Regions from separate parts of the Pelosinus sp. IPA-1 genome, predicted to be linked through region 2. Evidence: riboswitches for the same ligand, from Rfam matches in the RefSeq annotation. Region 2 holds a riboswitch; each other region holds the start of a gene.
The links. Region 2 has a riboswitch for FMN ahead of ribB (3,4-dihydroxy-2-butanone-4-phosphate synthase). Riboswitches for the same ligand answer to the same signal wherever they lie in the genome.
Positions count from the first base shown of each region.

Region 1: another riboswitch for FMN. It lies ahead of ribD (bifunctional diaminohydroxyphosphoribosylaminopyrimidine deaminase/5-amino-6-(5-phosphoribosylamino)uracil reductase RibD); the one in region 2 lies ahead of ribB (3,4-dihydroxy-2-butanone-4-phosphate synthase).
Region 3: another riboswitch for FMN. It lies ahead of QSJ81_RS09240 (ECF transporter S component); the one in region 2 lies ahead of ribB (3,4-dihydroxy-2-butanone-4-phosphate synthase).

Region 1 covers NZ_BSVC01000004.1:454,915-465,661, reverse strand. The annotation lists gene QSJ81_RS12095 (FtsW/RodA/SpoVE family cell cycle protein) at 1-323, shown strand, start outside; gene QSJ81_RS12090 (peptidoglycan D,D-transpeptidase FtsI family protein) at 310-1,725, shown strand; gene pknB (Stk1 family PASTA domain-containing Ser/Thr kinase) at 1,742-3,616, shown strand; gene rsgA (ribosome small subunit-dependent GTPase A) at 3,629-4,504, shown strand; gene rpe (ribulose-phosphate 3-epimerase) at 4,508-5,155, shown strand; FMN riboswitch at 5,196-5,327, shown strand; gene ribD (bifunctional diaminohydroxyphosphoribosylaminopyrimidine deaminase/5-amino-6-(5-phosphoribosylamino)uracil reductase RibD) at 5,438-6,568, shown strand; gene ribE (riboflavin synthase) at 6,537-7,196, shown strand; gene QSJ81_RS12060 (bifunctional 3,4-dihydroxy-2-butanone-4-phosphate synthase/GTP cyclohydrolase II) at 7,225-8,433, shown strand; gene ribH (6,7-dimethyl-8-ribityllumazine synthase) at 8,438-8,902, shown strand; gene yfcE (phosphodiesterase) at 8,941-9,495, shown strand; gene hslO (Hsp33 family molecular chaperone HslO) at 9,506-10,381, shown strand; gene rpmB (50S ribosomal protein L28) at 10,458-10,649, opposite strand.
Region 2 covers NZ_BSVC01000012.1:33,035-43,781, forward strand. The annotation lists gene QSJ81_RS23140 (sugar ABC transporter ATP-binding protein) at 1-1,077, opposite strand, end outside; gene QSJ81_RS23145 (DUF1848 domain-containing protein) at 1,541-2,479, opposite strand; gene QSJ81_RS23150 (bifunctional transcriptional activator/DNA repair enzyme AdaA) at 2,476-3,039, opposite strand; gene QSJ81_RS23155 (methylated-DNA--[protein]-cysteine S-methyltransferase) at 3,112-3,570, opposite strand; gene QSJ81_RS23160 (N-acetyltransferase) at 3,819-4,271, opposite strand; gene QSJ81_RS23165 (Spo0E family sporulation regulatory protein-aspartic acid phosphatase) at 4,379-4,540, opposite strand; gene QSJ81_RS23170 (class I SAM-dependent methyltransferase) at 4,775-5,524, opposite strand; gene QSJ81_RS23175 (methyl-accepting chemotaxis protein) at 5,805-7,520, opposite strand; gene ribB (3,4-dihydroxy-2-butanone-4-phosphate synthase) at 7,723-8,376, opposite strand; FMN riboswitch at 8,494-8,639, opposite strand; gene QSJ81_RS23185 (methyl-accepting chemotaxis protein) at 8,856-9,692, shown strand; gene QSJ81_RS23190 (hypothetical protein) at 9,761-10,087, opposite strand; gene QSJ81_RS23195 (DUF1003 domain-containing protein) at 10,432-10,747, shown strand, end outside.
Region 3 covers NZ_BSVC01000003.1:546,908-557,654, forward strand. The annotation lists gene QSJ81_RS09235 (Nramp family divalent metal transporter) at 290-1,552, shown strand; FMN riboswitch at 1,655-1,783, shown strand; gene QSJ81_RS09240 (ECF transporter S component) at 1,875-2,459, shown strand; gene QSJ81_RS09245 (YitT family protein) at 2,660-3,511, opposite strand; gene QSJ81_RS09250 (DUF4870 domain-containing protein) at 3,665-4,015, opposite strand; gene QSJ81_RS09255 (Rossmann-like and DUF2520 domain-containing protein) at 4,570-5,496, shown strand; gene panB (3-methyl-2-oxobutanoate hydroxymethyltransferase) at 5,483-6,322, shown strand; gene panC (pantoate--beta-alanine ligase) at 6,341-7,186, shown strand; gene panD (aspartate 1-decarboxylase) at 7,191-7,574, shown strand; gene QSJ81_RS09275 (NanQ anomerase/TabA/YiaL family protein) at 7,789-8,268, shown strand; gene speD (adenosylmethionine decarboxylase) at 8,834-9,646, shown strand; gene QSJ81_RS09285 (LysR family transcriptional regulator) at 9,984-10,747, opposite strand, start outside.

The DNA.
Region 1 (10,747 bases), on a different contig from region 2:
ATTTTATCTTTGCTGCTATCGGGGAAGAGATGGGCTTAATGGGGGCAGGTGCGGTTATTATAATATATATTATTTTAATCTATCGTGCCTTTCGTGCATCGTTATTGTCAATTATGCCTTTTAGTATGATGGTAGCTGGCGGATTGGCAGTTTCTATGGCACTCCAGATATTCTTGATTATTGGCGGAGTTATTAAATTTTTTCCTTTAACAGGCATTACTTTACCGTTTATTAGTTATGGGGGGAGTTCTATTGTATCAAATTTCATATTGCTAGGTATGCTGTTTTCCATATCGGAAGTGAGATGTTATGATGCGAAATGACATGAATCATATAGCTGATAATATTCGTAAGGTGGCTTTAGGACTAGTTGGTTTATTGTTGAGTTTACTAATCTATCTGTCTTATATACAAGTTGTAGAGAGTGAATTTTTGGCAACACACCCCTTAAATCGCCGCACGGCTGAAATTGCTCGTATGATTCCATATGGTATGATAGTGGATAGACATGGTGATAAGTTGGCCTATAGTCAAAGAGAGGGAGATGTATTTAAGCGTAAGTATCCCTATGAAGCTATGACAGCACAAGTGGTAGGTTACGATAGTAGCACATATGGTAAGAGTGGTATTGAGGGGACTTTCAATTCCTATTTAACTGGGAATAATAACGCAATGGCTCATTTAGGGGCAATCAGCCATTTATTTGCCAATAAGGCAGGTAATAATGTAGTATTAACCTTGGATGTGAAACTGCAAGAAATTGCTTACAAAGCTCTAGGAAATCATCGAGGAGCCGTAATTGCGATAAATCCTCGTACAGGAGCAATCTTAGCTATGGTGAGTAAGCCTAGTTTTGATCCTAATCAAATTGATCAGGAGTGGAAAAGTATTTCTACGAATGAGAATAGTCCTTTATTAAATCGGGTGACTCAGGGATTGTATCCTCCTGGTTCTACGATTAAGGTTATGATTGCTGAGGCAGCATTAAAAGAGAAGGTAATAGACCTAAATAGAACCATAGATTGTGAAGGTATTTTAAAGATACCACCAGATTATACTTTGCAAGAAAGTCATTTAGAGTCCTATGGTAAGATTAACTTAACTGAAGCATTAGCCGTCTCGTCTAACGTATTTTTTGGCACCATATCTTTAGAATTAGGACGCAGCAAAATGGCGAATGCCTTTGAGCGATTTGGTTTTAAACAACCTGTCAGTCAAGAATTGCAAGAAACTGCTTCTCATTTGCCGAATTTTTCTTCGTTGGGCAACGGAGATTTAGCACAAACGGGCATTGGCCAGGGCAGTTTATTAGTTACACCTTTGCGGATGGCTATGCTAGCAAGTAGTTTCGCTAATAAGGGGGTAATTATGAAGCCATATCTTGTAGATAAGATAACGGATCCTGATGGTACTGTAATTAAATCATATTCTCAGGAAGAATGGCTTACTGTGACTAGCCCTCAACTAGCTGAGGATATTAATAAAATGATGATCAAAGTTGTTGAAAGTGGTACAGGTAAATCAGCTTCTTTACCAGGTATAATAGTAGCTGGTAAAACTGGTACCGCAGAAAACGCTCAGGGGGATTCTCATGCTTGGTTCATTGGTTTCGCACCAGCAAATAATCCGCAAATTGCAATTGCGGTAATTGTTGAAAATGCTGGTTATGGGGGAAGCATTGCAGCGCCAATTGCCCGTCAAGTGTTTAGGGCAGCATTACAATAAGGGGGTGATGGTTCACATGATTAATCGAACTCTTGATAAGAGATATACTGTTTTAGAGCATATTGGTGGCGGTGGAATGGCTGATGTCTATAGGGCACACGATAAACTATTGGATCGCTCTGTAGCAGTTAAAGTTTTACGTTCACAATTTGCAAATGACGAAGAATTTGTGACCCGTTTTAGGCGTGAAGCGCAAGCAGCGGCTCGTTTATCTCATCACAATATTGTAAATATCTATGATGTCGGAAAAGATGAAGATGTACACTATATTGTTATGGAATATATATCAGGTGAAACTCTTAAAGAACGTATTTTACGAGAACCACTGCCTATAGAAATGGCAGTTCGGATTGCCGCAGATATCGCTGAAGCATTAGAACACGCGCATCAGAATAATTTAGTACATTGTGATATAAAACCTCATAACATACTTATGACTCGCGCTGGACGTATAAAAGTGACTGACTTTGGTATTGCAAGAGCAGTAAGCTCAGCTACGATGCATCATACTTCAACAATAATAGGATCAGTACATTACTTTTCTCCTGAACAGGCAAAAGGAACAGTGGTTGGGGCAAAGTCAGATATTTATTCATTAGGTGTTGTTCTTTATGAAATGCTGACGGGAACAGTGCCCTTTAATGGCGAAACGCCAATCAGCATTGCTTTGAAACATTTACAAGAAGAACCGCGTCCTATACGGGAACTAAAACCAGAAGTACCACCTTTGTTGGAGGCTATTGTTCTTAAGGCAATGGCAAAAGATGTAGCGAACCGATTTGACATTAGCGAGATGATTGCTGACTTAAAATCAGTACAAAACTATTTTAGGGATGACCATACGCGCCGTCTGTCAAGAGGCGATTTCCCTACTCAGATACTACCACGCATAGAGGAACCGATTTCTAACAAGGCAAATATGGTTGGAGCCGAACCAGAAAATAATAGTTTAACGAAAAGTAATAAATCCAAGAAGCGAGTATGGGGCTTAATATTGCTATTATTATTTGGCTTTATGATAGGTGCTTTTTTTGCTTTTGGTAAGTTTTGGAGCAATAATGATGTTACCGTTGCAAATGTTGTTGGCAAACAAGTAGAAGTTGCCCGCAGTATTTTAACAGGGCAAAACTTGCGTGTCACAGTATCAGAATCATTTAGTGATAAAGTACCAGCTGGAAACGTCATTTCTCAATATCCAGAGGCAAATACAGTAGTAAAAGAGCAGCGTATGGTTAATCTTGTTATTAGCAAGGGTGGCGAGATTACTATAGTGCCTGATCTTAGAGGACTCAGCCGAAGGGATGCAGAACTGCAAATTAAAAATGCTGGTTTAGTAGTAGGAAGAATTGATGAACAGTTTAACGCTGACGTTCCAGCGGATACAATTATTAATCAGCAGCCACGCCCGCCGGTTCAAGTCAATAAGAATTCTACGGTTGATCTTGTTATAAGTAAAGGTGCTGGTCCACGTAAATTTGCCTTACCTGATTTTCGTGGTACGCCGATAAATACGGTAAACACCCAAATTGAGAGTCTAAAACTAAAAGTGGGTAAAGTAACTGAAGAAGTTAGCGATAAGTATCCAATTGGGACTATTATTGGACAAAATCCTGGTCCATCAGCGGAAATTACAGAAGGTGCTTCGGTAGATTTCACAGTTGCAAAAGGCGGCGGTAGTGCAACTAAAAAAGCCGTTGTGCAAATAACAGTACCTGAAGGGGCCACTCGCCAAGCAGTTCAAGTTGTTTTAACTGATACAAATGGTCGACGTGTTGTTTATGAAAATGTCCATAAGCCTGGTGATAAGGTTGAAAAAACCGTGGATGGTGTAGGCCAAGTTAGAGTACAAGTGTATATTAATGGTGTATTGTTGCAAGAGCAAACAATATAGGAGGCATAGCAAGTGCAGCATGGGGTGATACTAAAAACATATAATAGTTTTTATTATGTGAAAACAAATGACAAGGTGATTATGTGCACTTTGCGAGGACGCTTTAAAAAAGAACGTTTTTCACTTTTAGTAGGCGATGAAGTTGAATATGATATTACTGAAAATGATAAAGGGATAATTGAAAAGATATTACCTCGCCGTAGCATGTTGAAAAGACCAATGATTGCAAATATAGATCAAGTTATTGTTACCTTTGCTGCAGTAAATCCAAATATTAATGCAGTTTTAGTAGATCGATTTCTAGTTTTGGCAGAAATGTCGGACTTAGATATAATCATCTGTATTAATAAAACTGATTTGGCTGATATGCAAGAATTAGAACCTCTTCTTGCATTGTATCGGAGTATTGGTTATAAGGTTATCACATTATCTGCTAAATTGGGACTTGGTATTAGGGAATTGCAAAATGCTCTTTCTGATAAAATTAGCGTATTTGCTGGTCCCTCGGGGGCTGGCAAATCCACGATTTTAAATACAATTGAAGCGGGGCTTACTCTAGTAACAGGTGAAGTTAGTGAAAAAATTGGTCGTGGTAAGCACACGACTCGCTTTGCAGAGCTGTTACCCTTAACTACCGGTGGCTTTGTTGTCGACACGCCCGGTTTTAGTTTTACCGAGTTTGATGATGTGAAAAAAAATGATCTTATGTATTATTTTCCCGAAATAGCAGCGATTGTACAGGAATGCAAGTTTAATACTTGTCTGCATGTGAAAGAACCCCAATGTGCTATAAAACAGGCAGTATTAGAGGGGCGTATTAATGAACAGCGGTATAATTCATATATTGAAATACTATCGGAAATTCAAGAAAAGAAGAAAGGATTTTAAATTATGATTAAAATAGCACCATCAATTCTTTCGGCTGACTTTTCTAAATTAGCTGAAGAAATAGAACGAGTGGAAGTAGCAGGTGCGGATATGCTTCATATTGACATAATGGATGGACATTTTGTACCTAATATTACATTTGGTCCTCCTGTTGTTGCGGCAATTCGCAAAGTATCTAAATTATTTTTCGATGTTCATCTTATGGTAAGCAATCCGCAAGATTTTGTTGAAGCGTTTGCAAAAGCAGGTGCTGATCTCTTAACAGTTCATGTTGAAACAGCCCCTCATTTACATCGAGTATTGCAAACCATCAAAGAGCATGGGCTAAAAGCTGGGGTATCTCTTAACCCCTCTACGCCACTTTCGGTAATTGAAGAAGTGCTTAGTGAAGTAGATATGGTGTTATTAATGACCGTAAATCCTGGATTTGGTGGCCAAAAATTTATACCAAGCATGCTTGATAAAATTACTAGGTTAAAATCTATGATTTCCGAAAGGAATTTAGCTGTGGAGATCCAAGTGGACGGCGGAATTAATGCTGTAACTGCCCGTCAGGTAATAGCTGCTGGTGCTACAATTTTGGTTGCAGGATCTGCTGTATACCAATCAGAAGATATTAAAAAAGCAATTTCTGAAATTAAAGGCACTTGATTATTTTCATGAATACTGGTAACATATACATAATTGAATAAGGAGCCTTTGGGGCAAGGTGAAAAAGAGAAATCTTTTAACTCCTTACCGGCGGTGATTAGCCCGCGAGCCGTATGGCTGATCCGGTGGAATTCCGGAGCCGACAGTATAGTCTGGATGGAAAAAGGTTATTATTAAGTCTTTGATAAGGCTTAATAGCTGTTGCATTTTTCTAATGTTCTATTAGGCTGTTAAAAAGTATTAAACTTTTTTAACAGCCTAATTTTTTTGGAGGGGTCAATTATGGATGAAGAGTATATGAGGCAGGCGCTATTTTTGGCTCAATACGCTACTGGCCGGACAAGTCCAAATCCTATGGTTGGGGCTGTAATTGTGCGGGAAGGACGAGTTGTGGGACAGGGATGGCATAAGCAAGCAGGCACACCCCATGCCGAAATTAATGCATTGCAGCAAGCTGGAGAATTGGCGGAGGGGGCAACTATATATGTTACGCTAGAACCTTGTTCTCACCACGGTAGAACAGGACCATGTGCTGATGCATTAATCTTGGCGGGTATTACGAGAGTAATTGTCGCGATGGCAGATCCAAATCCTTTAGTAGCTGGACAAGGTATTAATAAGTTGCGAAAAGCTGGCATTGAAGTCGTAGAAGGTGTGTTGTCAAGGGAAGCTGCAAAATTAAATGAGGTTTTCATAAAGTGGATTTCCACTAAATTGCCTTTTGTCCATTTGAAAAGTGCAATGTCTTTAGATGGAAAAATTGCTTCTTACACAGGACAATCCCAGTGGATTACAGGGCCTGCTGCGCGAAATCGCGTACATACTTTACGAGATACTTGTGATGCAATTCTGGTGGGGATTGGTACTGTATTAGCCGATAATCCTAGTTTGACAACTCGACTATCGTACCAGGGGAAGAATCCGAATCGAGTGATTGTTGACAGCATGGCACGAACACCTCTGACGGCTAATGTAGTAACAGATGGTTTAGCCAAAACTATCATTGCCGTTACTGATAAGGCGCCAGAGGAAAGAGTCAATGCTTTGCGTGCTTGTGGCGTAGAAGTTTTGGTAGTTGAGAGCAAACAAGATGGTGTTAATTTGCCTTTATTATTTAAAGAATTAGGGAAAAGACAAATTACTAGTTTATTAATTGAAGGTGGAGCTAGTATTAATGCTTCCGTGTTAGAGGACAATCTAGTTGATAAGGTACATTGGTTTATTGCCCCCAAGATTATTGGTGGTAATAGTGCTCCAGGACCAATAGCTGGTCAAGGAATAGCTGATGTTAATAAGGCAATTTTGCTTGAAGATATAGAAACAGAATCTGTTGGGGAAGATATATTAATTAGCGCCTATATGCGCAACCGGGAGGGACGAGATGTTTACCGGACTTGTGGAAGAATTAGGTAAAGTGAAGGCGATTGTCCGTGGTGTTAAATCTGTACGTTTAACAATTCAGGCTAGTAAGGTCATTAGTGACGTTAAATTAGGTGATAGTATTGCTGTAAATGGAACATGTCTTACTGTAGTTGAGTATAATAATACTTGCTTTACTGCTGATGTGATGCCAGAAACAGTTGATAGTACTGCGTTAGCGAGTTTAAAAAACGGAGCAATTGTGAATCTTGAGAGGACTCTTAGCATTGGTGACCGTTTTGGTGGTCATATAGTTAGCGGGCATATTGATGGCATTGGGATGATTCGTGCTAAAGATGTTAATGATAATGCTGTTATCGTAAAAATTGAAGCAGGCCCTGAAGTGATGCGTTATATCGTAAAAAAAGGCTCTATTGCCATTGATGGTATAAGCCTTACAATTGTTGAGTGTGGACAAGATTGGTTTACAGTTTCTCTGATTCCTCATAGTGCATCTGTCACTACATTAGGATTTAAAAAAACTGGAGACACTGTAAATCTAGAAGCAGATGTAATAGGAAAATATGTAGAGAAATTGCTTGGATTGCATTCTTCTGATAAGCAGTCTAAAGCAAGTACTCTTAGTATGAATTTTTTACAGCAAAATGGGTTCACATCGTAAAAATAAGTCGAAATACTTGGAGGTAAAAATGAAATTTAATACTATTTTAGAAGCAATTGAAGATGTAAAAAATGGCAAGATAATTGTGGTAGTAGATGATGAAGATAGGGAAAATGAAGGCGATTTATTAATGGCTGCTGATAAAGTTACCCCTGAAGCCATTAATTTTATGGCGACTTATGGACGTGGACTTATTTGTATGCCAGTTATTGGCTCTAGATTAGACGAGCTTGGCATTGGTGCTATGGTCTGTGAGAATACAGACAATCATTGCACTGCTTTTACCGTGTCTGTTGATGCACATACTGTAACAACAGGAATTTCAGCCCACGAGAGAGCAGAAACGATTAGAACATTGTTGGATCCGAATGCATTACCCGAACATTTTAGAAGGCCTGGTCATATTTTTCCCTTACGCTATGTGGAAGGTGGAGTTTTAAGACGGGCAGGTCATACGGAAGCAGCAGTTGATTTGCCAAAAATGGCAGGGTGTTATCCAGCAGGGGTAATTTGCGAAATTATGAATGAAGATGGCACAATGGCTAGAGTTCCAGATTTGATGGAGTTTGTTACTAAGCATAATTTAAAAATTATTACTATTGCCGAGTTGATAAAATATCGTAAAGCAAATGAAACATTTATTATACGTGGTGCAGAAACAAAAATGCCAACTAAATATGGCAATTTCCGCTTAATTTCCTACGAAAGTAAATTAGATAATCAATGCCACATTGCTTTGGTAAAAGGTGATGTAGCTGGCAAAAAGGATGTAATGGTACGCATACATTCTGAATGCTTAACAGGCGATGCCTTGGGATCATTACGTTGTGATTGTGGGGAACAATTGGAAAGTGCTTTAAAACGCATCAGCCAAGAAGAAGCAGGAGTATTAGTGTATATGCGGCAGGAAGGCCGTGGCATCGGTCTTGCCAATAAAATTCGTGCCTATGCATTGCAAGATCAGGGGAAAGATACTGTAGAGGCAAACGAGATTTTAGGTTTTGCACCAGATTTAAGAGATTATGGTATTGGTGCTCAGATACTTGTAGATCTAGGTCTATCAAGCATTCGCTTATTAACGAATAACCCTAGAAAAAGGGCTGGATTAGAGGGATATGGCCTGACTATTACTGAAAGAATGCCAGTAGAAATGAAAGCTAATAAATTTAACCAGCGTTATTTATCCGTTAAAAAGTCTAAACTAGGACATATGCTAAAACAATATGGGGAGGAATAAAAAAATGATAAGAGTTATAGAAGGACAATTAGTAGCAGAAGGACTGAAAATTGGTGTCGTAGTTGCAAGGTTTAATGAATTTATCAATTCAAAATTGCTAGATGGTGCATTGGATGGCCTTAAAAGACACGGTGTGAAGGAGGAAGATATAGAAGTACTTTGGGTTCCAGGGGCCTTTGAAATACCCCTAGTAGCTCAAAAAATGGCCGTCAGTAAAAAGTATGATGCCGTAATTTGCTTAGGTACAGTCATTCGAGGTAGCACTTCTCACTATGATTATGTTTGCTCGGAAGTATCCAAAGGAGTTGCTCACGTCGGCATGGCTACAGGAGTTCCTACTATCTTTGGTGTACTTACTACGGAAAGTATTGAACAGGCTATCGAACGCGCTGGTACAAAAGCTGGAAATAAAGGTTTTGAATCTGCAGTAACAGCAATTGAAATGGCTAACTTATTAAAACAAATCTGAAATAGTAAAATATTTCCAATGGAATAGTGGGTGATTAAATGAATATTGGGATTATTAGTGATACCCATGGTTGTGCGAATACTTGGGAAAAAATATATAACAAATATTTTTTCGAATGTGATTTTATTATTCATGCTGGAGATATACTATATCATGGTCCTCGCAATGATATTCCCAAAGAATATGATCCTAAACGGCTAGCTGAATTGTTAAATAATTCTCCAGTCCCAATTATAACTGCTTGTGGCAATTGTGATGCGGATGTGGATAGCATGGTTCTAACTATGCCTATTCAATCGCCATATGCATATATTATGGTTGATGGATTGCGTATCGTAGCAAATCACGGACATAACTTTACGGAAGAGACGAAGAGGGAAATGGCAGGTAAGTTTAAAGCAGATCTATTTATTACTGGACACACCCATGTGGCTTCATTAGAGAAGCATAATGGTATTGTCTATTTGAATCCAGGTTCCCCAGCTATGTCCAAGAGACTTGATGGACTTGCTACATTTGCTAGGCTTAGGGATCGTGTTGTTGAAGTAATAGACGTTATCACAGGACAAGTAGTAATCTCAGAATTGTTATAGGAGGGGAATCATGGGCGATCATATTATAAGAGCGACTACAGTTGGTGGGGTGCGCGCTTTTGCCGCAGTAACTACTACATTAGTTGAAGAGGCTAGAAAGCGCCATGATTGTTATCCAGTCGCTGCGGCAGCCCTAGGGCGTACTATGACTGGAGCATTATTGTTAGCTGTCAATCTTAAAACCGATGAAAGTATTACAATTCGTATTTCTGGAGATGGACCGCTTGGTGAAATTGTCACGGATGCTCATGCTAGTGGAAGTGTACGTGGTTATGTAAGAAACCCGCATGTTGAGTTGCCTTTACGTGGTAATAAACTTGACGTTGGGGCAGGCGTTGGTAATGGGCAAATTTCTGTTACACGATTTACAGGCTTAAAACAGCCTTTTACTGGCAATGCAGATTTAGTTAGTGGTGAAATAGCGGAGGATATCACTAATTATTTATTAGTCTCAGAGCAAACACCTTCAACGGTAGCTTTAGGTGTTTTAGTTCAACCAGATTTAACGGTAACAGCGGCAGGCGGATTTATGGTGCAAGCGTTACCTAATGCAGATGATGAAGTTTTAAGCCAAATCGAGAAGAATATAGCAGCACTACCGCCAGTTTCTCAATTGGTAAGTGAGGGCATTGATGCTGCAGGTATTATCAATAGAATCTTTGCAGGCTTACCAGTTAGTATGTATGATGAAATTCCCTTGCAATTTGAATGTCATTGTTCTTATGAACGCGTACAGAAAGTGCTTGTTAGTCTTGGTGAAATGGAAATTAACGATATTCTTGTTACCGATGGACATGCAGAAGTGTGTTGCCCTTTTTGCAGTGAAAAATATCAATTTAACAAAGACGATCTTGAGTTAGTTTTAACCCTAATTAAAGGAGAATAGCAAAAAGAAAAGACTGGGAATCTCCCAGTCTTTTCTTTTTGCCCTAATTATAATCTATAATGATTTTTAAATAAAATTAGATAGCACGCTGAACTTTTCCAGAACGTAAGCAACGAGTGCAAGTATTAATTCGTTTTGTTTCACCGTTAACAACCGCTTTAACCCGTTGGATGTTGGGTTTCCAAGTGCGTTTAGTTTTTAAGTGAGAGTGGCTGACATTAGAGCCGCTAGTTAGGCTTTTACTGCAGATTTCACAAAGATTTGCCATGTATTCCACCTCCTTTGATGAAGGACAAGATATCCTTATTACAATAACATTAGTATTTTAGCACAAATTGCTTACTAAATGCAAGGACTTAAGGATAA
Region 2 (10,747 bases):
ATTTGCTAAGACCATATTATCCTCAACCGATAACCCTAATGCTAAGCCATCTCTTTTTCGATCTTCTGTTAAATATCCAATCCCATTTTTTATGGCATCTCTAGGACTTTTAATTTTTACATTTTCTCCATGAATTTTAACAGTCATAGTAGCAGTTTCATCGGCACCAAATAATGCTCTTGCAAACTCCGTGCGACCAGCTCCCACCAACCCATATATCCCCAAGATTTCTCCCTCATATAGTTTGAAATCTTTAATATCGTGGATAGTTTTACTAGCCATATGCTCAACTTCAAGTATAACTTTTCCTTTACTGACGTTATGATGAGGCGGGAATTTATCTTCTAGGCTTCTACCAACCATTGACGCTATCAAATCTTCGAGTAATGATTCATCATAATCAACAGTCTTAATATACCGACCGTCACGCATTACCGTTACTCTGTCTGCTATATGTTTTAATTCTTCTAAACGGTGGGAAATATATACAATACCAATTCCACGGCTTTTAAGTTCTTTTATAACTCGAAACAATTCTTCTACTTCTTTTTCAGTAAGAGCAGCTGTTGGTTCATCCATTACCACAACTTCTGAATTCATGGACAATACACGTGCTATTTCTACCATCTGCTGCTGTGCTACGCTAAGGTCTTTAACCAAAGTATCAGGGTCAATGTTGAGGTGAAGAGATTCCAAGATCTCTCTTGTTTTTTGTTTTAGTTTTTTTTCCATTATTACAAAGTTAAAGACTTCATTTCTAGGCTCACGACCGATAAAAATATTATTGGATACACTAAGATCAGGAAATAAACTAAATTCCTGATGAATAATATTAATCCCCAAACTTTGTGCGTCTTTTGGTTTCCTTATACTAACTTCTTCACCTTTAAAGATGATTTTTCCCGAATCACAAGTATATACGCCAGTTAGAATTTTCATTAGGGTGGATTTCCCCGCACCATTTTCACCTAACATCGCATGAAGTTCACCTTTTCTAAGATCAAAACTTACATCGGTTAATGCCTTAACTCCGGGAAAAGTCTTATAAATATTCTCCATCTTTATTAATTCAGCCAAATATTTCACCACCTAATTTTTTAAATAGTTTATTGAGTAACCGTTGTGCGTCATCACCCCTTCAAAAACAGATCTACCTAACTCTCATACAACCGCATTTTTGAAACGTTTCATAATTTGTCATAAAAAAAGCAAGTAGCTCTTTTTTTGCAGTATTTTATCAGAATAATTCAATCATTCATCACGCAGTAAAAGAAATACTTAGCCGTTTTGTAACGTTTCAATCTTGTATTATTTGTATAGTAACCCATTTTCTAGTAAACTGCAATAGGTTTTTTTCAATATTGCATGAAAATTTTGTTAATTGTTCTTTACTTTGAAATTATCATTATTATCAACTGATATATCGTTCCAATTTATTTGTTTCACAGATTATAGCTTATTTAATTGGCTAAATGGTATTTCCCTTGAGAATACTTGTTAAACTTATATCTAATTATAAAGCAATAAACATATACATAATTTAAAACAATGACGATTGCCTAAGTTTTAGTGAATTTACCTCTCTGACTGTCATGATTTCGTCCCCACGAGGATGACCTACTAACATTGGTGAGTGAGGATCATGCAGATACATATTTTTTCGTATCATGTGTTCGTTGGTAGTAGCATAACAATATACACAGCCGTGAGAGCAGCAGTCATAGGCTCCAATATCAATACTTCTGATGCAGCCACAGACCGGACGCTGATTAGGGTCTTTTTTCCCATGAATCGGATATCCTATGATATTCTCAATCAGATTTAGGTCAATACAAGATGCGCGATGAATACCATACGGACTTAGATCGATGGCCTCAGCACAGGTTTCTAGCAAGACATCGTATTTTTTCGCAATGTCAGAAAACCCCTGAGAAATTTTATTCATATCTATCGTGTTTACCTCAGAACTCACAACATTTTCTGCATTTCGGAGGACCTGGGTGTATAGATCGACAAAACTAATAATGCACTTGTTTGTATAATCACCCAAGATATCAATCATTTTCCCAAAAGCATCAAGATGATACTGCACTGAAAACGTTTCATTGACGATTACTGGGTCATAGCGCCAAATAACGCGGTGTTTTCCAATTTTATTACTTAATTGTTTAAAAGTTTCCATAATCTCCGTTTTCCTAGGCAGGCCTTTTTCTACTTTATGCCCATATGGCGTAATCGTAAACTGAAAATAATAGGGATACCCCATTTTATCAATGGTTTCTAACTTACTTAGCATTAGCTTGGGATTTTTGGTCCAGAATACAATACAATCGACCACATCAGTGTTTAGCAAAACGCTCATTATGCGATTTGGATTCCGTGGATTTCTAACATAAGCAAAACCTGCTTTTAGACGATTAATAAACCATTCTGAATAAAATGCTGGTATGTCCGTTCGTCTGCTGGCGCTTATAATCATTCCTTATCACCATTACTTTGCTTCCGGTATTTGCTCGGAGTAAGCTTGGCCTGTCTTTTGAAGAATTCATAGAAATTCGAGAGGCTACCAAATCCACATAGTAATGCGATGTTTAATATATTGATATCTGTATTTATAAGCAACTGCATTGCCTTTTGTACACGCAATTGATTAATGTATTCTGTAGGTGTCACATGAAATTGCTGACGAAACAAATAGATGAGATGATTCTGGCTAATACCTAACTCTTTTATTGCGGCTGAAAGCTTCTCTCGGTCAGCAAAATAGGTATCGAAAATATTTTTTGCTTTTTTTATTAGGACTAACATCGGATTAAACTCAATCAAATCCGGTCGGCATCTTTTGCAAGGTCGTAAACCATAAGAGTAAGCCTGCTCAATTTCGTCAAAAAACTCAACATTATTTATCCTAGGTTCTTTCGATTTACAGGATGGCCGACAAAAGATGCCCGTTGTTTTCACACCGTATAAGAACACGCCATCATAGGAACTGTCACAATGAACGACAGCATTCCACTTTTCCTCTTTACTTAGTGCCATAATTGTCACCGACCTTACTTATAATGATAAATTTCATTAAATCGAAGCAATAGAACCATAAAAAACCTTATTTTAACGCTCCAGTTTCAAAAGATGTTCTTTCACGTCCAGCCCTGCAGCATATCCGACTAATTTTCCATTTGCCCCTACTACACGGTGGCACGGAATAAATATCAAAATAGGATTTTTGTTATTTGCCATGCCTACGGCACGAGCAGCTTTCGGCTGACCAATCCGCTTTGCGACTTCTCCATAGCTTCGTATTTCACCACAGGGAATGTCTTGCAACGCTTTCCACACCTTTTGCTGAAATTCTGTACCTTCGGGGGCAAGAGGCAGTGAGAATGACCTACGTTTACTTGCTAAATAATCATTTAGCTGCTGGCCGGCTTCCTTTATTAATGAGGTTTCCTTTACAATGGCGTCCTTGGGAACGTTATCTTCTCGAAAAATTACATTTGTAATTGCCTTTCCGTTTTCCATAATTCCAATCTTACCAATGGCTGTCTGATAGAAAAATATACTTCTCATGGTTTTACCTCCCAACTTCTCATCTGCTCCCCTAGTACCTGCTTGCTTTTATTTTACGCTATACAACATCTACTTGTCTTTCCAAATATCACTTTCTAATTCTTAATACGTCTTATTTTAAAAGGGCATCACTCTTTGCGAGTAATGCCCTTTTGATCAACATTGCTTTTATATCACATTACCAATAAGGCAAGCCCTTCTTTCTTATGTCAAGCCCATGATAAAATTCTTGAATCATCCCTATTTAGTTATATTTCTATCTTTAGAGCAATTTCATCACAGTTAGGAAATTTAGTACAGTTGATACATTCTTTCCATACTTTATGTGGCAATTGGTCTTTTGATAATTCGGTAAAACCTTGTTTAATAAAAAAATTAGGCTGATATGTTAACGTAAATATTGTCTTAATTTCTAAAGCTTTCGCTTCTTCAATTAGACCTTGTACAATATTACGGCCGATACCTGATTTAATAACATGGGGGGCAACTGCCATTGCTCTGATTTCCGCCAGTGAATCCCATACTAAATGCAACGCCCCAATGCCAACAACTTCTCCATTATCTTCTGCCAAAATAAAATCTCGCAATGTTTCATATAACATATTACGCGAACGCCCTAACATCAGACCCTGTCCAGCATAAGCGTTAACTAAATTATACATACTTTCTACATCTTTAAATGTAGCTTTACGATAAATCACTTATACCACTCCCTTAATGTATAATTTCACATTATACATTAATAAAAATACTGACACAATACATTTTTAAAAAGCCTATCCTATTTTTAAGAACTTCCCTCATTCACTTATCCAGCTTTTTGAATGGAGTCAACTCTATATAATTCATTTATTGCTTCATCTAATCTTTGACTAACGAATAACACATCGGGATGTGATATTCCTTTTTCGAGTGCCATTACGTGCATTTCATGCCGCAAGTACTCTATCTTACACCATAAATTTTCCACTACAAAATCCCTTCATTCTTTCTTTATTTTCAGCACATTATCCATTATATGTATAACCTCTTACAAATTGTGTCGAACTATCGTTCTAGAATAAAGTTTATTTCATTAAATAAACTTTTTTTCGTCCTTATGTCGAAGAGACAAGTTCTTTAGTATTGTTTTAATTCCACTTTCATCAATGCAAAGGAAATATTGTAGCATAATAACAAACCAAAGTGCTACATGTGACAATATTCATTTACTCTTCTTTGCTCGCAAAAAAAGAAATTGAGGTTTCTGGGTTAGCTTCTCGTATGCTTTAGGATGTAATTCTTTGAATTTTTCTGTTGGCATAGGTTCTATTAACTTTTCAATGATAAATCCTGCGTCTAATACAGGCGAGACTATTTTAGATAAAGGTCTTCTGTAAAACTGAACTTTTACTTTCCCCTTATTCGTTTCCCATTCATCTTCTATAATCTCTGTTAAAAAGTAATTTTCTCTATTAAAATATGTAAAGTCCATAAATGGATGATGTACAGACAGTATTAAAGAACCTAATGGCTTTAATACTCTATTGAACTCAGCCATTACAAGATTCCAATCTCGAACATAGTGAAGAGTTAAAGATGACAATATGATATCTATGGTTTTATCTTTTATAAAATTTAGAGGTTCATTGAGATCAGCTCTTATAATATCAGCCTTATCGCCAACTCTTTTCTTTGTCATTTCTATCATTTTGGGACTAAAATCTATCGCTGTTACATTAGCTCCCTTAGTAAGCAACCAGTTACTATACCAGCCTGCAGCACACCCAGCATCTAGCACCTTCTTCCCTGCAACATCGGGAAGTAATGATAAAGTCGCTGGTCTTTCATAGTAGGCGTTAAATGGTTTCGTGTCGACACACTCAAAATAATACTCCGCCATTGTTTCATAAGAATCATAAGAAATCGAATTTTTATTCACTGTTGCTCTACTTTCCAATAAGCTCTTCAACATTTTCTCCCCCTAGCATGTACTGGAATTAAATCTCCTACAAATTTCACAAATCCTTGAATGCAACCTTTTGATGTATCATTTAGTGCCTTTTCTACAAAAACATCTTCAAAGACTGATGCTATTCTATCACATTTAGTATGTACAAAAAACGTATCAGCATTACGCCGATACGTTTTCCTTAAAACAACTCCTATAAGTAAGTCTTCTTATTATAACACTCAAATAATTATTTAGAGCCTAAGAATAAGGCAACACTCGTTAAAATCGAGAGTTGCTATAATTAAACTCGAAATTTGCTGACAGATTCTTGAAGATCCATGGCAAGTTTTGATAACGCTTGGCTTGAGGAAGCGATTTCTTCCATAGATGCTGATTGTTCTTCGGTTGCAGCGGATACAGTTTGTGCTTCGGCAGATGCATTTTTACTTAATTGATTGATTTGCTTCACCGATTCGACAATTTGTTGGCTGCCTGTAGCGATTTGTTCGATTGCCGCAGAAATTTCTTTCGTTTGGCTCGACCCGTTACTTATCATAACTACAATTTCTTGAAAAGCAACTCCAGAGGCGTTCACTACTTCTGCTCCAAGCTTAACTTCTCGCGTTCCATTATTCATAGCTACAACAGCCTTATCGGTATCACCTTGAATCTCGCTAATTAGTGTGGCTATTTGCTTAGCAGCTTCTTGTGATTGCTCGGCAAGTTTGCGAACTTCTTCTGCAACTACAGCAAAGCCGCGCCCGTGTTCACCAGCTCGGGCTGCTTCAATAGCTGCATTTAAAGCTAATAGATTCGTTTGACCGGCAATGCCTGAAATTGTATCCACAATTTGTCCAATTTCCTTAGAACGCTCTCCTAATTGGGCTACTACTTGAGCAGAGGAGGTAACAGTTTCTTCGATATTCGCCATCTGAGTTACCGCTTTATTTACTGATTTGTTTCCTTCCTTTGCTTTATCAGCCGCTTGAGCTGTTTGACTTGCCACTTCATTCGCATTGGCAGCAATTTGTTGGATACTTTCTGACATTTGCTGCACCACGTTGGAAGTATTGTTTGCTACTTCTAGTTGTTGTTCTGCACCTGTTGCTACCTCAGTAATAGAATCGGCAACTTGATTAGCAGCTTGAGCTGATTGATCAGCACTAGCTGTTAATTCTTCAGAAGCAGCGGCTAGGTGTTCGGCAGAACTGTTAATATCCTTCATTAGTATACGGAGATTATTTTTCATATCTACTAAAGAATCTGCCAATTGACCAAATTCATCTTTTCTAACAAAAGTACGAGGCTTATCACGAAAATCACCTGCAGACAATCCCCCACAAAATGAGACCATAGCATGTAAAGGTTTAGTGATCAACCGTGTAATATAGAATCCGCTTACGCCTAATATTGTAGTAAATATTAATAAGATTCCAATGTTAATTTTAGTTGATGTTCTAAATGAAGCCTCATTCGTACTATTAATATTTCTTGCTACTCCTATAGAATATTCGGAGAGATCCATACATTTATTAAGAGCAATCGTTTCTAAAGGTGCTACACTTGAAAGGTACAATGCATAAGCTTCTGCATTCTTGTTCTGTGCTGCCAAATCAATTACTGTAGTACGAGCTTCTCTGTACTTTTTCATCGCTGCTTTGAGATCTTCTAATTTCTGTTTCTCTTTATCGTCTAATTTAGCTTTTTCAATTTCAGCTATATTTGCATTAAATTTTTTAGCTCGATCACTTATAAGTGTTTTTAGCTCTTCATTTTTTTTGCTATCTGTTGTAATCATCAATTCAATTATTGCTGCACTTACCTTATTGATATGAGCTTGATTTTCATTGATAAGCTGTACTGGTACCAAGTTATCTGCAAACATAGAATTCATATCTACACTTGCCCTCTGAAGATAATGATAGCCTGTATACCCAATAACTCCTAGCGATATAATGGCAATAAAAATTAAGGCACCTAACTTCAGACTAACTTTCATATTCTTAAAAAAATCCATTATTTTTCCCCTTTTTGTCTTGTAATTATTTTACAACTTTTCGACATTAATTGTCATTTTCCTGCATTTTTTTCTGTCTATCATTACAACTTGCAACATAATATATAATATAAACACCTGCAAAGCTAACTGCTTTGCAGGTGTTTATATTATATATTAACCGTAAGATCTTTCATCCTAGGTCCGAAGTTTGGACTAGACTTTATGATGCAAATGTTTTTCTACCTTTTCGATACGCAATTACATCATCGACCGTAACCACTGGCATGTTATTTTTCTTTGCAAATGCAATGATTTCAGGTAACCTTGCCATTGTACCATCATGATTTGTCAATTCACACAATACGCCATATGGCTTCAACCCAGCAAGTCGCATTAAATCTACATTGGCCTCTGTGTGCCCAGGTCGCTCCAGTACACCGCCCTGCTTGGCCTTTAATGGGAAAACATGGCCCGGACGCACCAGTTGCTCTGGACTTACAGGATCCGCAATCGCTGCTTTCACTGTAGTCACCCTGTCGGCAGCAGATACACCCGTAGTAACCCCGGTCGCAGCTTCAATAGAAATAGTAAAAGGTGTTCCAAAACTGCTTGTATTAACATCTACCATCATCGGCAATTCTAATGCCTGCACTCTTTCTTCAGTCAAACATAAACAGACAATTCCACTGCCCTCACTAATTAACATTGCCATTTGTTCGTCTGTCAGAGACTCTGCTGCAAAAAAAATATCACCTTCGTTTTCCCGATCTTCATTGTCGGTAACTAAGATTCCGCGACCACTGCGCAATGCAGCAAGAGCATTTTCCACCCGTTTGTCAGTGTCTCCAAAATGAGTTAGTAAAGTTTGATTCATAGTATATTCCTCCTAATAATTTAGTAGGACTTACCAGAATCAGGGCACAGAAAAAGACAGTTCAACTTTAAAATAAATAAAAAATTGATTCCTTCTGAGAATCAATTTGGTTGACTGCCTTACTCTCTTTCATCCGGACTATACCGTCGGCACTGGCCTCTCACCAGTTCTGCTGACCTCTTCCTATAGAAGAGCGCTCGCGGGCTCCTCAGTAAAACTGAGATACCGCCGGTGGGGATTTTCACCCCGCCCTGAGAATAAGTCGCTATTTAAATAGTATTATTAAATATTTAGATTGTCAAGTTTGCAATCACCTTATGTCCTTCAACAGGGACAAATCCTTTAGCTCCGTCTTCCTTTTACTTTTTCGGATTTTATTATAAAAATATTACAAATTTCGATAATTTTCACTGTTTTTTTAAAGGCTTTTTGTTCTTTGATATAGAATTGATAATCTGAAATCGTTAGGAGGTAGTAAAATGGAGCAACTCACCAATCAAGAAATACTTGAGGCTTTTAAAATTGTTCTTCCCTACTTAAACAAAATCGTCCGGGAAGATATGGCTGTTGGATTAACGGACAAAACGGCATATTTATCCTACTTCCGTGCAAAAGAGTTTGAGCTTGATTTACCTGCTGGTAAGCCCATCAAAGGAATTAGTACTATCGAAGACTGTATTAGCACAGGTAAAGATACTTTTGCAGATATTCCTCCTGAAGTGTATGGTCGTACTATAAAGACTATCTTCACTCCAATCTATGGTGTTAATAAGGAAGTTATTGGAACATTAAGTTCTGGGATCGATTTAAATGATAGTCTTACATTAGTTGATACTGTTGAAAAATTGGCGAACTCAACAGAATTAGCCTCAGCAAGTGTCGAGCAGGTTGCTCAAAGTGCAAGCGAACTAGCAAGTGCGGGGCAAAAAGCAATTCAGCTAGCAGGTGATTTGATAAAACGGAATGAAGAAACAGTTCAGGTCATTGGTTTTATACGTAACATAGCCCAACAAACAAATCTTTTAGGACTAAATGCGGCGATTGAAGCAGCTAGAGCAGGAGAACAAGGCCGAGGATTTGCCGTTGTAGCCGAGGAAGTTCGAAAACTTGCTGACCAATCGCAAGAAGCAACAAAGAAAATACAGTTAACATTACAGGAAATGAGCAAGGCTGTTTCCGATATCTATAAATCAATCGAAACTACTAGCTCAATTAGCCAAGAACAGGCGGCATCTACTCAAGAGATCGCAGCTAACTTAGAAGAAATAAATAAAGGCGCGAGAAATTTGGGAAATTACGTTGAGCGTTATAAATAAATAATTTAAAAATAAGAAGTGATATCTTTATCGCAAAGATATCACTTCTTACTCTTTTCCGTTATCTATTATTCAATCATCTTATTCCTAGTAACCTTGGAGTAAAGCCACATGAACCAAGTACGCAACACTAAAAAACTTTCTACAGCTACGAACATACTATAGAGAGCTAAAAATAAAATACTAATTCTTTTTACAAATTCATTCCCTATAACTAATTGGAATAGATATTTAGAAACATCAATTACATCGTTACCAATCGGCGCATTTACAACATGGGGTACGTGTTCCATAAGAAAAACTAAACGTGTTGCAATCAATAAATATAAGTACATTTTCCCTAATTTCTTTATAGACTGATATTTTTCATTCGTTAATTCCTTAGATGTTGACATTGTAATGTCCCCCCCCATTCGAAATAAGAATATTAATATTTTTGATAGTCCACTTATTATTTTAAGATAACTACATAAAAATATAATAGAAATCGTTATACTTAGCATTACCCTATTATGACACAACATAACCTAGAATAACAATGTATACTTATTTCCTATTTATTTTATATTCATCATCCACACCTCGCAGAGGTCAACGAACTCGTCCTTGATACTGTGAGCCTTTACACAGGTCTATTATTTATGCACGATACATCTAACAACTTCTCATAGCTACTGCAGGAATCTAATGTAATTTGTGGTATATGAGTTATATGATAAAATCAGAACAGGGAGGATTTATGAAAACTTCTAAACTCCAAGGTCCAGCGGCAACTTATCGGCATGACGATCATGTTATAAAAAATATAAACAAAGAATTTCGCACTCGATTGACATCTGGTCAGCGGATAGCTGATTGGTTAGCTAAAGTGGTTGGTAGTTGGCCCTTTATTATTTATCAAAGTGTTGTAATCGTAATTTGGATGACAACAAACGTGTATTTAACTTATAAAGCAGTTAGCGATGCAGATTTTTTTCATTCTTGGGATCCATATCCTTTCATACTGCTTAATCTTGTTCTAAGTTTTCAAGCTGCGTACACGGGTCCAGTAGTAA
Region 3 (10,747 bases), on a different contig from region 2:
CCCCCATATAAAAAATAGTATTTCAAATCCTTTGAAAGATTATTTGTAGCATAGCATTCGTCAAAGATAGATAGTTTCCCTTTAGATAATTTGTCGAAAAAACAGGAATGTAAAAAAATATACTATATTACTGTTATATCCAGTATGATATACAGTAACAAATTGGTAGCTTGACTTTGCCGTAATTTTAAAGAAGGGAAAAAGGCACTTAAAAAAGAATAAATATTATATACAAGTTATAAGGAGTATTATGCAACAACAAATAAATTAGCACAAAGGGGTTTTATAAATGCTCAAAACAGTGAAAAGGTTTTTCCAAGAAGAGCATGGCTTAAATCAACGAGCAAGGGAAATATTACGTTATATTGGCCCAGGGATACTCGTAACAGTAGGATTTATTGATCCAGGAAATTGGGCTGCCAATATGGCGGCTGGGGCCGAATATGGGTATAAATTGTTGTGGATGGTGACGCTGTCTACAATCATGTTAATTGTATTACAGCATAATGTGGCCCATTTAGGCATTGTCACAGGTCGCTGTTTATCCGAAGCAGCTACAGAATATTTGCGGCCTTTAGTCTCACGAACCGTACTCTTATCTGCAGTAACGGCTTCTGTTGCGACAGGTCTAGCAGAAATACTTGGTGCAGCAATTGCTTTAAATATGTTATTTCATATTCCCTTAAAGGTGGGCGCTATATTTACGGCTTTAGGATGTGGCTGGATGTTGTGGGCCAATTCCTATAAGCGATTAGAAAAATGGATTATGGGTTTTGTATCGATTATTGGATTAGCATTTTTATTTGAGCTTAGTTTGGTAAATATTAATTGGCCTGAGGCTGCTATTGGCTGGGTTTCTCCTGTCATTCCCGAAGGCGCTATGCTTGTAGTGATGAGTGTACTCGGGGCAGTGGTAATGCCACATAATTTATTTTTACATTCTGAGATTATTCAAAGTAGGCAATGGAATTTGGAGGATGAAGCTGTCATTCAAAAGCAGCTTAAATACGAGTTTGCAGATACTTTATTTTCAATGTGTATTGGCTGGGCAATTAATAGTGCCATGATTCTAATAGCCGCGGCTGTGTTTTTTAGCAATCAGGTGCAAGTCGAAGAATTGGAACAAGCTGAAATTATGCTGCGTCCCTTACTTGGAAATGCCGCAGCAGTTGTTTTTGCCATAGCACTATTATTTTCTGGTATTTCTTCTACGATTACAGCAGGTATGGCTGGTGGAAGTATTTTTGCTGGTATGTTTAGTGAGCCATATGATGTTAAGGATCGCCATTCATGGATGGGAGTAGCTCTTACTTATGGTTTGGCAGTACTCTTAATTCTTTTTATCGAGAACCCTTTCCAGGGCTTGGTTTATTCTCAGATGTTTCTCAGTGTTCAACTGCCCTGGACAATATTTTTACAAATTTATTTAACATCGTCTAAGCAAGTTATGGGTAAATATGCAAATACAGGTTTGCAACAAATTATGTTATGGGCAATAGGTATTATTGTTTCTGTATTAAATATGATGTTGTTATGGGATTTTATTAAATAAACGAGTGTTATATCTTGCATTTAGAAATCGAATTTGCTACAATGTATCCATAATAATCATTTTTGAGAATGATTATCTCCGGGGCTGAAATTAAATAAATTGAAACATCTTCAGGGCAGGGTTTAATTCCCGACCGGTGGTAAGCAGTGGATTCTGCAAGCCCACGAACCGCAAGGTTGATTTGGTGTAATTCCAAAGCCGACAGTATAGTCTGGATGAAAGAAGATAGATTAGCACATGATTAGATGTGTTTCCTTGTGCTACTAACTTCCCGAAGATATTTCGGGAAGTTTTTGTTTCTAATGATTAAGGAGGAATCTGTGTGGTTTACAATACACGTTATATAACAAAGGTAGGAATTTTATCGGCAATTGCTGTAATTTTGATGTTTTTTGAAGTGCCGTTACCTATGATGCCAAGTTTTCTAAAATTGGATGCCAGTGAACTGCCTGCTATCCTTGGTGCCTTCCTATTAGGACCAATCGCTGGTGTTGGCATTGAGTTAATCAAGAATCTAATACATGGGGCGAATAGCCAAACAATGGGAATTGGAGAAGTTGCTAATTTTCTGGTAGGTGTATCATTTATTCTTCCGGCAAGCTACTTATACCAGAGATATAATAGCCCTAACGGGGCTATCATAGCTCTAGGTGTTGGAACGATTTCTATGATGTTTTCTGCTTCTTTACTAAATTATTTTATATTATTACCTCTTTATCAGGCAGTATTGCATTTTCCCCTGGAGCAAATTATATCATTAGGGACAGTAGCCAATCCTCAGATTATGGATTTAAAATCTTTTATCACCATGGCCATTGCACCATTTAATCTAATAAAGGGAATTGTCATATCCATTTTTACCATGATGATTTATAAAAAAATCTTTCCCGTCTTATGTGAAAGATAAGATAAGAGAAGAGTAAAAGAGGCTACTCCAATACAAGGAGTAGCCTCTTTCGCTATTCTAAAAAGAAAGTGTTTTGGGGAAAAAGCAAGAACGAATGATTTAACCACAGAGACACAGAGTACGCTGAGGGGGATTTTATAATCCGATCTCTTTCCTCTGTGTCCTCTGCTTCTCTGCGGTTTAAAAATGTCAAACTATTATTACAGTTGTTTGGTACTTGGTAGTGTAAAACCTCTGCCCATGACTTCGACGGCATCTTGCACAATCATAAAGGCGTTAGGGTCTGATTCTTGTACAAGAAGTTTTATCTGACCAATTTGCGTAAGAGTTACAACAACAAAGATAACCTGTTTGTCTTGTCTTGTAAAAGCTCCTTCTCCACGAAGGATGGTGGCGCCGCGACCAACTTCTTTCAAAATCGCTTTTAAGATTTCATCAGTTTTATAAGAAACAATATAAACCGTTTTCTTGCGATTGATCCCTTCCACCACATTATCCGTAATGTTAGCAGCAATAAACATAGAGATTAATGTTAAAATGGCCAACTTGATGCCGAAGAGGATGGCAGCAATCAACATAATCATACAGTTAATGGAAAAGGAAGCGGCGCCAACATTCATAGAATAATACTTTTTGATAATGCTGGAGACGATATCAAGTCCTCCACCACTTCCGTTGGCTTTAAAAATCAGGCCAGAACCAATTCCTGTAACAATGCCACCTGTGATCGCTGAAAGAATCGGATCATCTACCACAGTGAAGTTTGCCAAGTAATCTGTTGCATCGACAAAAAAAGAAAATAGGGCTGTTCCATAAAGGGTCTTTATAGTGTACTCTTTGCCCAAAAGACGATAAGCAGCATAGACAAGTGGGACATTCATTGCAAGAATTTGTACACCGATAGGAAATTTAAATAAGTAATAAAGAATAATAGCTATGCCGCTAACTCCACCACTTAAAAGATGGTGGGGGACGAGAAAACTATTAATAGCTACAGCACTTAGTAGGCACCCAACACCAACCGAGAGATATTGATAAATTTTATAGCGCATCTGTTCCTCCTATAAGTTATTTAAGTAGTATCAATGGCAATCTTCAGGAGTTGGCTATAGAGTCGCGTAGGAAGTAGACGATACTTATATCCAATTCCTGAAGATTAAATTTTTATAGATATTTTTTTATTCCCTGGAGTAGGGGTGATTTTATTACAGTTTGTTAATGAACCCTTGAATGAAAGGGTACTGGTAGCTTTCTCCATTGAATGCCTTAACGGCTGCCATAATAGAAGTTACGATGAGGATTAGCCACAAAATACCTACTATGGGGAGTAGTAAGACTCCAATCAGTAATGTACATAACAGTCCCACAAGGCAGGAAGTAACTAATATGGCCAAATGAGCGACCAAAGATTGCTTAGCATGCTCGTAAACAAAAGGATCATCCTTTTTTAATAAAAAAATGACTAAAGGTGCAATGATAAAACCCAGACCGCCTAGAAAATAAGATATATGAGCGAGGATGGCTAACAATTTTTGCTCTCCTGTAATTCCATTCATAAAAACACCTCCTAAGTATATTTTATAGTAGGTTGGTTCTTTTGTATATCCTATTCATAAAGATTGAAAATCACACTATAATAAAGAAGACTTGATTCAGATGGAGTTTTAACTCCATCTGAATCTTAGCCCTTCTTATCCAGGGACTTAGCCGCTCTTAACTCCCACTTATCGAAGATGGGAGTCTTAGAGCGGTTCAGTCATCGGATAAAAAAACTTGTTTTTGAAATGTATTTTATGATATTATCAAGAAGAACATTTATAGCAGAGGTTTCCTTTGGGTGGTATCATCAATGAACCATACTATAAAAAAGGAATCTAAAGCTGTGAAGGATCAATATAGCTATATGTTAATACTGGTATTATATCCGCTTAGATCTATGATGGACTGAGACGGGAGGTTACATAGGAAAAGTATGCCTTTCGGACAAGTGCCGGAAGGCTTTTTTTATATTCTTTTCCTAGGGCGTTTATTAGTATGTTATTAAGAGAGTACATCTATCATACTTTTTTCAGAAGTAGGATCGGGAATTAATTGTTATCTATACTATTAAATCGGCTTATATAGTAAAAGGAGAAGCAGCATGAACAAGCCAAAGGTGCTAATCGTCGGAGCTGGTAAAGTAGGCAGTGTGTTGGCCCGAGCCTTATATAGTCAGGGCTATGAATTAGTAGGAATCGTTAGTCGTACTTTCGATTCGGCCCAGGAATTGGCTAAGCAGTTTGGTGTAAAAGCAGGGACAGAAGCAGCAGATTTTACGAAAGAGGCGAATATTGTCTTACTTACGACTCCTGATCGCTATATTGGTAAAGTAGTAGAGGAACTGGTTAAGGAAAGTGGCTTTATGCCAGGACATGTTGTTATCCATACTTCAGGCTGCCTGCCTACCGAAATATTGAAACCAGCTAGAGAGCAGGGAGCTTTCATTGGCTGTATGCATCCCTTGCAGTCATTTGCCAATAAAGAACTATCTATAGAGGCATTATCTGGTGTGTATTTTGCACTGAGTGGACAAGATGAGATGATAGCAGCAGGAAGAAAAATAGTCGAGGATTTAGGCGGAAACGGTTTTGTTATGTTAGATAAGGACCGGGCACTATATCATGCTGGGGCCTGTATTGTATCGAATTATACAGTTTCGTTGATGCATTGGGCGAGTCAACTATATAGTAGTTTTGGTTTATCTAGAGAAGAGGCTTCAAAAGCCTTATTGCCCTTATTGCAGGGCACAGTGAATCAAATAAAAGAACTGGGTCCTACGGAAGCCTTAACAGGACCTATCAGTCGCGGGGATAGTATTACCATAGAGGCTCATCTACAAGTTTTAGAAAATGATGAGGAAAAGAACTTGTATCAAAATCTTGGATTATATACTTTAGGGGTAGCTTTAGAAAAAGGAACAATAGATCAAATGCAGGCAAATTGCATGACAGAATTATTGAAAATGAAACTAAAGGAGAAGGAAGATGAGCAGCAATAAACGGATTACAACAACGGTGATTCAAGAGAGAAAGGTTGCAGGTAAAGCCATTACAATGCTAACAGCATATGATTTTTCTATGGCGAAATTTTTAGATGACGCTGGAGTAGATATGTTATTAGTTGGTGACTCTTTAGGCAATGTAGTATTAGGGTATGATTCTACACTCCCAGTTACTATGGAAGATATGATCCATCATGGAAAAGCTGTGTGCCGAGGGGCAAAAAGAGCGATGGTAGTTGTGGATATGCCCTTTATGTCGTATCAAGTTTCAACAGAGCAGGCTGTGGCAAATGCAGGGAGAATCATGAAGGAAACAGGGGCTCAAGCTGTTAAATTGGAGGGGGGGCAAGAGGTTGCTGATGCGGTAAAAGCCATTGTCAGAGCTGGTATCCCTGTGGTAGGACATTTAGGACTAACTCCCCAATCTGTTCATAGTCTAGGTGGGTTTAAAGTGCAAGGCAAAGAAGAAAAAGGTGCACAAAAATTGTTAGATGATGCGAAACTTTTGGAAGAGAGCGGGGCTTTTGCAGTGGTATTAGAGTGTGTGCCTGCATTGTTAGCACAAAAGGTTACCGATTCCATTGCCATACCAACCATTGGTATTGGTGCAGGGGTATATTGTGATGGACAAGTATTGGTTACTAATGATTTATTGGGGCTTTTCCCCGGTTTTACACCTAAATTTGTTAAACAATATGCCAACCTTCATACTCAGCTGGCTCAGGCAATCGCCGAATACAGAAAAGAGGTAGAAGAAAGAGCCTTTCCTGGCGCAGAGCATAGTTTTAAAATTTCGGATGAAGTATTGGAAAAATTGTACTAATACAAGGAGGACAATCATATGAAAATAATTTCAGACATACAGGAGATGCAATTATTTGTTAGGCAGGCAAAAGAGAAAGGGATGAGTATTGGACTAGTACCAACTATGGGGTCCCTGCATGAGGGGCATCTCACCTTGATGCGTCAAGCAAAAAAAAGTTGTGATGTAGTTGTGACAAGTATCTTTGTCAATCCCACACAATTTGGTCCTACAGAAGATTTTGCTAAGTATCCTCGGGACTTATCTGGTGATAGCGAGCAGGCTGCTAAAGCTGGCGTAGATGTCATCTTTCATCCTCAGCCAGAGGAGATGTATCCAGCAGGGTATAGCAGTTTTATTGAGATTAATGGTATTACGCAAAAATTATGTGGTTTATCACGACCAGGTCATTTTCGTGGAGTAGCTACCGTTGTAACTAAACTCTTCAATATTGTTCAGCCGGATAAAGCTTTCTTTGGCCAAAAAGATGCCCAACAAGTGTTGGTACTTAAGCGTATGGTGACTGATTTGAATATGAACGTTACTTTGGAAGTGGTGCCTATTGTACGGGAGAAGGATGGTTTAGCCATGAGCTCTCGTAATGCTTTCTTATCTCCTGAGGAGCGTAAGGCTGCCTTGGTTTTATCACAAAGTCTCCAGCTTGCACAAAAGCTAGTTAACCAGGGGCAAGTCGATGCTCAGAACATTAAGGAGCAGGTAATACTTAAAATTAAACAAGAAAAATTAGCACAAATCGATTATGTAGAAGTATATAGCTATCCCCAATTAGAAAACCTGGATGTCATAGGGGACAAAGCTCTTCTTGCTTTAGCTGTTCGGATTGGAAATACTCGTTTGATTGATAATACAATTTTGGAGGGATAAGATTATGTTTATTACTTGTTTAAAAGCAAAACTTCATTGTGCCACGGTAACAGAGGCCAATCTTAATTATATGGGGAGCATTACAATCGATGAAAGTTTATTAAATGCTTCAGGGATTCTACCTAATGAAAAAGTGCAAATTGTTAACAATAATAATGGGAACCGTTTTGAAACCTATGTCATTACAGGAGCAAAAGATTCAGGTGTTATTTGTTTAAATGGGGCGGCGGCTCGTTTAGTGCAGCCGGGTGATAAGGTCATTATCATTGCCTACGCTATGATGACTAATGAAGAGGCAAAAGACTTTACCCCTACAGTGGTAATGGTGGATGAAAAGAATCAAGTGAAGGAAATTCGTTCTAAGGAAATTCATGGACAGATAAAATAACAAAGGAAAGACAATACGAAATAAAGAATAGAGATAAAGAAGACTTGATTCAGATGGAGTTTTAACTCCTCTGAATTTTGGCCCTTCTTATCTAGAGGCTTAGCCGCTCTTAACTCCCACTTATCGAAAAGGGGGAGTCTTAGAGCGGTTTAGTCATCAGATAAAATACCTTAAAAAGGTAGGAACTTGGAGGATAAATAAGGGGGACAAAAAATTGATTTACGGACAACTAAAAAATTTGGAACTAGAGAAATCTGCATTTTCACCTGTGCTGCAAAAAGCGCTGATGTATTTAAAAAATACAGATTTAGCAAAGTTAACAATTGGACGACATGATATCGAAGGAGACTCTATATTTGCTTTAGTTTCTGAATATCAAACCGAACCTAAACAAGATAGACGCCCGGAGGCTCACCAAAAATATATTGATATTCAATACTTGGCTTCAGGTGAAGAGATAATAGGCTGCAGCTTATTGTCAGATCAGTGTATCGTGCTTCAGGACGAACTGAAGGAAAAAGATCTTATTTTTTATAAAGAGATTATGGAAGAAACCGATATGGTATTAGAGCCAGGAACCTATGCCGTACTTTTTCCGAATGATGTACATCGTCCTTGTTGTATGAGAAGGACCGCACAAACAGTAAAAAAGGTAGTCATTAAAATTGCAATTTCTCAATTATCCGATAACTAAACCGCTCTAAGACCCCCATCTTCAAGTGGGAGTTAAGATCGGCTAAGTCCCTGGATAAGAAGGGCTAAGATTCAGATGGAGTTAAAACTCCATCTGAATCAAGTCTTCTTTATAAAAGAAGAGAACTCCACAACAGAATGGTAGCTGCTTGTGGAGTTCTTTTTTTACGGAATCAGAAAGTATAACACTTTCTTGATTCCAAGTAAGAACGACTAAGGCTTCTGCCTGCGTCCGAGGACTTGGCACAAGCCAAATCTTTTCTTATACATTCTAGAGAATACATGCAAAGGAGAATACTATAATATATATAATGCAGACTATTTACAGTAGTAAAAAAGTAGTCTATTATGTAGTATTAGAAGTGCATTTTATCCGATGACTAAACCTGCTCTAAGAACCACATTCTAATAAGTGGGAGTTAAGAGTCCTTGGATTCAGTTGTAGGTAAAACTCCATCTGAATCAAGTCTTCTTTATAAATGGTACATGTCTAAATAAAGGACACTTGATGGTGCCGTTGTACAGGGCATAACTTTTAAATTATACAAAAAAGTAAGGAGAGAAAGATGGAAATAAAATCAATTAAAAAATTGAAATTATATGGATTTAATAACTTAACCAAGACGCTTAGCTTTAATATGTATGATATTTGTTATGCCAGAAGTCCAGAACATCGTCAAGCTTATATTGAATACATCGATGAAGAATATAATGCAGAACGGCTTACCAATATTTTAACGGAAGTTGCCAATATGATTGGAGCTAATATCTTAAATATTGCCAAGCAGGATTATGATCCTCAAGGTGCTAGTGTAACCATGCTCATTTCCGAAGGTAAAATTGCCGCCGATGAGCTGGAAGAAAAAGAGCTGCCAGATCCACAGTCCGATGCAGTTGTGGCTCATTTGGATAAAAGTCATATTACCGTACACACATATCCGGAAAGTCACCCAGATAAGGGGATTAGCACTTTTCGTGCAGATATTGATGTTTCTACTTGCGGAGAAATTTCTCCTCTGAAGGCATTAAACTATCTAATTAATAGTTTTAGCTCTGACATTGCGATTATTGATTATCGAGTACGTGGTTTTACTCGTGATGTCAGTGGTAAAAAATTCTATATTGATCATAAAATTAATTCTATCCAAAATTATATTGCACCCGATACCCGGGAGTTATATCAAATGCTAGATGTAAATGTATATCAGGAAAATATCTTCCACACAAAAATGATTCTAAAAGAATTTGATTTAGATAATTACTTGTTTGGTACAGCAAAAGGGGAACTTTTGCCAGGGGAAAAGAAAAAAATAAAACAACGTTTGAAAAAAGAAATGTCTGAAATTTATGCTGGTCGCAACATTCCAAAAGTAAAATAAAGAAGACTTGATTCAGATGGAGTTTTAACTCCATCTGAATCTTAGCCCTTCTTATCCAGGGATTTAGCCGCTCTTAACTCCCACTTATATAAGTGAGCCTTGGGTCCGGAGACCCTTAGAGCGAACTTATTTCGAGTTTACAGCCTGTTTTCCTGACCGTCAAGGGCAGGGAATTACAGACTGTTAACGAGATGAAGATGGGAGTCTTAGAGCGGCTTAGTCATCGGATAAAACTTAAAATATGAACCACAAAAACACGATACCGCTTTCGCGGTATAGAAAGAGGAGGAAAATCTGCTAGTGTCCACTCCTTTGTGTCTTTGTGGTTCATTTTCAGCTATAACAACTCAATAAATTTCTGTGCTGCAATTGGAACTGGCAAACAATCATAAGTTATAATCCCTAATTCACGTTTCGGTATCTCTGTAGTGAGGGTGAGGGGAAATAACTGATTGTCAGCCAGTTCTTTCTGTATATATTCACGACTCATAAAAGAAATCCCCAAACCAATCTTAGTTAATTCGATCATTAAATCTACACTGCCTAATTGAATTTCTGGTTGAAAAAGAATATTGTTTTGGGCAAATAAAGCATCTAAGAAGGTTCTAGTCGTCGTATTTTTTTCTAAGGTGAGAATAGGCAGAGCTGCAACCTCATCGAGGGTTAAAAGAGATCCTTGCAGATGGGAAAAGGCAGGGCTAGCAAAAAATACATCATGAAGCATCTTGCATTTACTAATTGTCATCTTAGGGTAGGATTTTTCTGGGGCAAGGTTGACAACACTAATGTCTACCAAGCCTTTTTTTAATAAGTCGACGCAGACAGGTGAAGGGCGGTTGGTAACATTAAGTTTGATTTTAGGATATAGTTGATTAAATTGCTTAAAATAAGGAAGTAAATAATATTTGCAGATTGTATCGCTGGCGCCTATCTTTAATTCTCCTTGTTCAAGAGTGTAGAGTTCGCTAAGGCTGCGCTCCCCAGTTTTAAACAAATGAAAAGCCTGTTCAACATGAGTAAATAAAAGGTGACCAGATTCCGATAGCTGCACTTGCTTTGTACTACGAAAAAAAAGTTTGGTGTTAAGTTTCTCTTCCAGCA